2 regions of the Paenibacillus sp. FSL R5-0636 genome follow, and region 2 is predicted to be linked to the other one. Evidence: riboswitches for the same ligand, from Rfam matches in the RefSeq annotation. Region 2 holds a riboswitch; the other holds the start of a gene.

Region 1 (3,424 bases), 3.0 Mb from region 2:
TTGTACATATTTGCCGCTTTGGCTCATATTTTGCTGATTGCCAGTTTGTTTGGTGTCTTATGTTATATGAGTGTAAGAGTCTGGCAGCTAAATCGTGCGGGTAGTGTCGTGTCTGGAAAAAATGTAACGAACCCAATGATTCCACCGCCTTGGTAGAACATTCCCTCCGTGGATAGAGGCGCTTCACCCGCGGAATAATAAAGTGGAAATCGGTATATCGTGGAGCTGATTGGCCGATGCTTACGTCGCGAGTTTTGTACGAAGCAGTCCATGGAAGCAGACGCTGAACAAAACTTTAGGAGGACTGGGATATGCTGCGGGTATTACTTGGAGAGCCGCCTCGAAAGAACAGTGGTGTGTTGGCTGATGCGATGGAGAATATGGCCACTTTTGCAGCATTGCTGCGCAAGGAAATGAGTGCCCATGAGGATAATGACCATGAATACCGCAAGCTGGAGATTTGGACACGTGGGCTGATTTCCTCTCTGGATGAACTGGAGCAAAGTTGGTTCGCGGCCGCTTTTTACCGGAAATTAGTGATTGCGGGTTATATGGATGATATGACACCGGTGGAACAGGGCGATTATGCACGTTATGTTTATTTTTATAAAGATGGCTTTATCCGGGTTTTCTCTCTTCTGGACAAGCTTGGGACGGTACTGAATCATTTTTATGATCTCAAAACATCCAAATTAAAAACGCACTTTTCTTACTTTACAGTGCTGCGTCAGCTTCAATTATTGAATGTGCATCCTGCATTAGCGGATCAACTGGAACAGATCAAGAACTCCTACCGCGATCCATTGGAGAATTTACGCAAGCGCAGAAATGCTGAAATTCATTATATGAATTCTGAAATGCAGGATGATTTGTGGCAGCGGCACCAAGGTCTGCATGACAAAATTCAGCTCGAGGATCTGGATAGCCATCTTGAGGATTTAAAACAATCGCTCGAAATGAACTGTAAGACATTAATCGCGGCATTCAGCTACAGCAATGAACAGCTGCGTAAGGAAATAAGCAAGGCAAAGAGCATAAAATCGTAATCGTTCAATATATTTCCTTTTGACAAAAATCGATAAACTCACTATACTTATGCTTGCATTAAAGTATGTACGATTTCAGAAAAAATATAATTTCATAACTTTATCTTATCGAGAGCGGCGGAGGGATAGGCCCGATGAAGCCCGGCAACCGATTTGTATCCAGCGCGGGAAGCGTTGTACAAATGTCATGGTGCTAATTCCTACAATGGCGCAGGTTGCGGTCGTTGGCAGATGAGAAGGCATTGTCTTAATAAACCCACAGAGCCTCTTGCGATCTGCATCGATCGTTGGAGGTTTTTTTGTATAGAATAAGTGAAATATAAAGGGGGGGCGACGAGAGTTGATTAATCTAAAAGGGATAACAAAGGTTTATGGAAAAGGGAGTAATGCGGCAACAGCGCTTTCTGGATTGAATCTGTCCATCGAGAAAGGTGAAATATTCGGAGTCATCGGCCACTCTGGAGCGGGGAAAAGTACATTGATCCGTTGCATTAATCTGTTGGAACGTCCGACAGAAGGTGAGGTCTGGGTAGACGGTGTTGAACTAACTAGCCTTAACCAAGGTCAATTACAGGAACAGCGGCGCAAGATTGGGATGATTTTTCAACATTTCAATTTGCTTTCTTCGGCGACGGTGTATGATAATATTGCCTTTCCACTGCGACTTGCAGGTACATCTAGAACAGCTATTGATACAAAAGTGAAAGATCTGCTCGCTCTAGTTGGGCTTGAAGAACATACAGATAAGTATCCTTCTCAGTTATCTGGAGGACAAAAGCAGCGGGTCGGCATCGCCCGGGCACTAGCCAGTGACCCTGATGTGCTGTTGTGTGACGAGGCCACTTCTGCGCTTGATCCCCAGACAACGGATTCCATTCTTAAGCTGCTGCTTGATATTAATAAAAGATTCCATTTGACCATTGTGCTGATCACGCATGAAATGCATGTAATCCAGAGCATCTGCGACCGTGTCGCGGTCATACATGGTGGTGGGATTGTTGAACAAGGCAAAGTTACAGAGGTATTTCTCAAGCCGCAGCATGAGGTTACACGCGATTTCATCCGCAGTGAGACACAGAATGAAGGGCCTCTTCGAGTGGCGCTTGATGCTGCTGCCGGGGATAACTCTCAAGCTGTCAAAATTACTTTTTTCGGAGAAAAAACTTACGGCTCGGCACTATCCGATGTCGTGCGTGATACGGGTGTGAGCTTTGCAATCTTACATGGTACCATCTCAACGATTAAAGATGTGCCTTATGGACAGATGATTGTGCGGTTTGAAGGGCCAGCTGAGGCAATTGCTGTAACGATCTCCAGACTAATTGCTCAAGGCCTTGATGTGGAGGTGATTTCGTAATGAATTTTGCAGATCTAAATTGGCAAGAAATGATGGATGCTACGGTTGCTACTATAAAAATGATATTTTTTTCCGGATTGTTCACAATTATTCTTGGTTTACCACTCGGAATTCTATTGTATTTATGGGGGAAATCGAATAGTATAGTAATCAGAGTAACTTACTCGGTCTTATCATTACTTGTAAATATCCTACGTTCCGTACCCTTTATCATTTTGATGGTGGCTCTAATTCCTTTCAGCAAAGCCGTTGTTGGAACCTCCATTGGTGTACTCGGTACGATTCCACCTCTGGTGATTGGTGCAGCTCCGTTTTTTGCCCGCTTGGTAGAGACGTCGTTAAGAGAGGTAGACCGCGGAGTCATCGAAGCCGCACAAGGTATGGGAGCATCGACGAACCAAATCGTTATGCGTGTTCTTTTGCCAGAAGCTCGTCCAGGTCTGCTAGCTGGAGTTACGATCACACTGGTTACACTGGTCTCCTATACAGCAATGGCTGGTATGGTTGGGGGCGGCGGATTAGGTGACTTGGCGATTCGTTACGGCTACCACCGCTATGAGACGGAGATTATGATTGTTTCTATATTATTTATTGTCGTACTGGTGCAATTGCTACAAATGGCCGGTGACCGACTCGTAAAACATTACACACGGAAATAAGGTACATCCATATATATCCTTATTCAATACAAAATATAGATTAGAGGGGGATTTACAATGAAAAAAGTACTACTTACATTTTTTAGCCTGACACTGGTTGCGGTGCTTGCGGCTTGCGGTAACAACAATGCATCTAATAATGCTGGGAGCTCGGCTGCTACAACAGCACCAAATGCAGAAGCAACAAGTGAACCTACTAAAGATCCTGTGAAACTGGTTATTGGTGCCTCACCTGTGCCTCATGCTGAAATTTTGAAGGCTATTGCTCCATTGCTTGAAAAAGATGGAATTACACTTGAAATTAAAGAATTTACTGACTATATTCAACCTAACGTGCAGCTTGATGAGAAGGAGTTAGACGC
Region 2 (3,424 bases):
TAAAGGGCCTTCGTCTTACCTATTCGTCCGTTTATTTTCATAGCCATTCTTTCTTGCGGAATACATACAGCATCCCACAGCCTAACGTCAACATTAGACTTATCACGGCAAAATAACCGTATTTCGTATGCAATTCAGGCATATGATCAAAGTTCATCCCATAGATTCCGGTGATTACGGTCAAAGGCATGAATATCGTTGTAATCGCGGTAAATACTCTCATAATTTCATTGGCGCGGTTGGCGATACTGGATTGGTAGGCCTCACGTAAGTTGCCCATGAGATCGCGGTACGTCTCAAAGGTTTCGGATATTTTAACTGCATTTTCATAAATGTCGCTAAAATACTTCTGCAGCTGATCATCAATCAGACGGAGGTCTTTTTTGTTCAGGGTATTGATAACCTCTTTCTGTGGTCCCAGCATCTTCTTTAACCATAAGATTTCACTTCGAAGACCGATAATCTCACTCAGATGAGATTTCTTGGTATGCATTAGAATATCCTCTTCAAGCTTCTCAATCCGGGCTTCAATTCGGTCACCTACGGAGAAATAATTATCTACGACAAGGTCAATAAGCAGGTAAAGGAATTGGTCAGGTTCGCTAACCTCTTGTTCCCATAACATGGGCTTCAGGATGCGCAGCTCGTGGATCTTTTGTTTCGTTACAGTAATAATATAATGTCTGCCCAAGAATATATTGAGTGCCCGCAGGAAAATTTCCTCATCATCAAAGCGGATGCTGTTTACAACAATAAAGTAATGACTTTCGTATATTTCGATCTTTGGACGTTGATCCTCTTCACTAAGGCAATCCTCAACAGCGAGATCATGCAGGTTGAACAGGGGCTGAAGCAGCTCCAAATCCTCCACATCTGCATCAATCCAATAGAACCCTTCTGTTGGGGGTGTCAATGTTTCATCAATTTCATCAATAGGTGTAAAAACCCCTGCATTCACCAGCCGGATTTTCATCTGATTCCACTCCTTCTATCCCCGGGTCTTCACCAGGGACTGCTAATTAAGCACAGAGAAAAAATCAGCTTGGCCGGCGTTACAATCAATACAAGAGGCCGAATGACGATTCGAGGGCATGAAGAAGAACTGCTCCCGCCGCCGGCAAGCTGATGATTATCCTGTGTGGTTGCTCATTTTGTACACTTAATTGCGAGCTCGGGTCGCCTTCCATTCTTCTTCTCACCTCTTCTTTTCGTTCAGGTATGAAATACTTGTCTAGTATAACAACGGAGTATGCCTCTTTCAAGCAAATTTATTGTTACTTTAAGGCTACTTCAGCATTGTATGGACTTGACGAAAAGGAGGTTCATGATTTAAAGTAAATTTTAAAGAAATTTAATTGAATACAGCTAAATCTTATCAAGAGCAGGTGGAGGGACTAGCCCTATGAAACCCGGCAACCGGCGTGTGAACGCACGGTGCTAATTCTTGCGGAACTTTGCTGACGACTAAACCCCGTCCAAAAGTTTCTGGCAGATGAGAGAGGCGCATATGACTGTAGATATGACCTTTCTCGTTTTCCGAGAAAGGTCTTTTTATTGTTCAGAAAGCCGCGATGTGACAACATAACCTAAATACAGTTAAGGAGTGGAAAGACAATGCCAATTAAAATTCCCGACAGTTTACCAGCAAAAGAAGTACTATCCGGAGAAAATATTTTTGTGATGGATGAAAGTTTGGCTTTCCATCAGGATATCCGTCCACTAAGGATTGCTATTCTGAATCTCATGCCGACTAAAGAAACGACGGAGACTCAATTGCTGCGTTTAATAGGAAATTCACCGCTGCAAGTTGATGTTACCTTGCTGCATCCACGCTCACATACTTCTAAGAATACTTCTGCTGAGCATTTGAGAAGCTTTTACAAAACTTTTGACGAGATCAGCCACCGCCGTTTGGATGGCCTTATTGTTACAGGAGCACCCGTAGAGCAAATGGAGTTTGAGGAAGTATCCTATTGGGAAGAGCTAAAAGAGATTTTTGAATGGAGCAAGGATAATGTGACCTCGACCATGCATATCTGTTGGGCGGCACAGGCAGGGTTGTATCATCATTTTGGTGTTCGTAAAGTGGCATTGCCTGAAAAATGTTTTGGTGTATTCTCCCATACGATTAATCAAAATAACATTAAATTGCTGCGCGGTTTTGACGAGGTATTCCATGTACCGCATTCCCGTCATACCGATGTCTCCCGCGAAGATATTGAGAGCAATCCAGATCTGCAGATTCTGGCAGAATCCGAAGAAGCTGGTATGTATCTAGTAGCTACGACCGACGGCAAACAAATATTTGTGACCGGACATTCCGAGTACGATCCTCTATCCCTGAAATGGGAATATGATCGTGATTTGGAGAGGGGCATGGAGATGGCCTTGCCGAAACACTATTTCCCTAAAGATGATCCAGAACGGACACCTCCTGCAGTGTGGCGTGCACATGCCAACTTATTATTCTCTAATTGGCTCAATTACTATGTATATCAAGAGACACCTTACGATATCGACCCGATTGTTTATTAAGATCAGCGCTACATTATAATTTAGGAGGCATTTATCATGGACGACAAACTTAGGATTGAAAGCAGACTGGCACAAATAGGTTCACAAGAAGATCCGGCTACCGGAGCCATTAATTTTCCTATCTATAATGCTACGGCATTCCGTCACCCGAAGCTTGGGCAGAGCACAGGTTTCGATTATAGCCGTACCAAAAGTCCGACCCGTTCCGTACTGGAGAATGCGGCTGCGGAATTGGAGTCTGGTGATGCAGGTTTTGCCTGTAGCTCTGGGATGGCGGCTATTCAAACCATATTTACCCTGTTTGGGCAAGGCGATCACTTGATCGTTTCGCTGGATCTTTACGGCGGGACCTATCGTTTGTTGGAACGAATTATGTCCAAGTTTGGAATCACTGCTTCCTATGTAGATACGAATGATTTGGATGCGCTTGGGGCTTCCCGTCTTCCAAATACAAAGGCGATATTTATTGAAACGCCAACGAATCCTTTGATGATGGTTACGGATATTGCAGCGGTTGCTACTTGGGCTCGTCATCATGGGCTGCTCACAATTGTAGACAATACACTGCTGACTCCATTTTTCCAGCGTCCTCTGGAATTAGGTGCGGATATTGTAGTCCATAGTGCTACCAAATATTTGGGCGGACACAATGATGTACTTGCTGGTCTTATTGTATCTAAAGGGGCTGAATTATCCGCTGAAATAGCGATTCTACATAACTCTATTGGCGCTGTGCTTGGGCCAACAGACAGTTATCAGCTGATGAGAGGCATGAAGACACTGGCTCTGCGTATGGAACGGCACGAGAGTAATGCACTAGCAATTGCCCGCTATCTACAAGAGCACCCGGCGATTGCGGAAGTGTTCCATCCAGGCCTGCCGGATCATC

The links. A riboswitch is a leader RNA that binds a small molecule or an ion and turns the genes downstream of it on or off. The one in region 2 is predicted to bind S-adenosylmethionine.
Region 1: it holds a riboswitch for S-adenosylmethionine, as region 2 does, so the genes downstream of both, MKX34_RS27290 (methionine ABC transporter ATP-binding protein) here and metA (homoserine O-succinyltransferase) in region 2, are expected to answer to the same signal.

The regions. Positions count from the first base shown of each region.
Region 1 is NZ_CP150232.1:5,959,863-5,963,286, reverse strand. It holds gene MKX34_RS27300 (COX15/CtaA family protein) at 1-156, shown strand, start outside; gene MKX34_RS27295 (Cthe_2314 family HEPN domain-containing protein) at 312-1,046, shown strand; SAM riboswitch class I at 1,149-1,284, shown strand; gene MKX34_RS27290 (methionine ABC transporter ATP-binding protein) at 1,387-2,403, shown strand; gene MKX34_RS27285 (methionine ABC transporter permease) at 2,403-3,062, shown strand; gene MKX34_RS27280 (MetQ/NlpA family ABC transporter substrate-binding protein) at 3,120-3,424, shown strand, end outside.
Region 2 is NZ_CP150232.1:1,895,568-1,898,991, forward strand. It holds gene corA (magnesium/cobalt transporter CorA) at 38-973, opposite strand; SAM riboswitch class I at 1,370-1,499, shown strand; gene metA (homoserine O-succinyltransferase) at 1,615-2,535, shown strand; gene MKX34_RS08235 (PLP-dependent transferase) at 2,572-3,424, shown strand, end outside.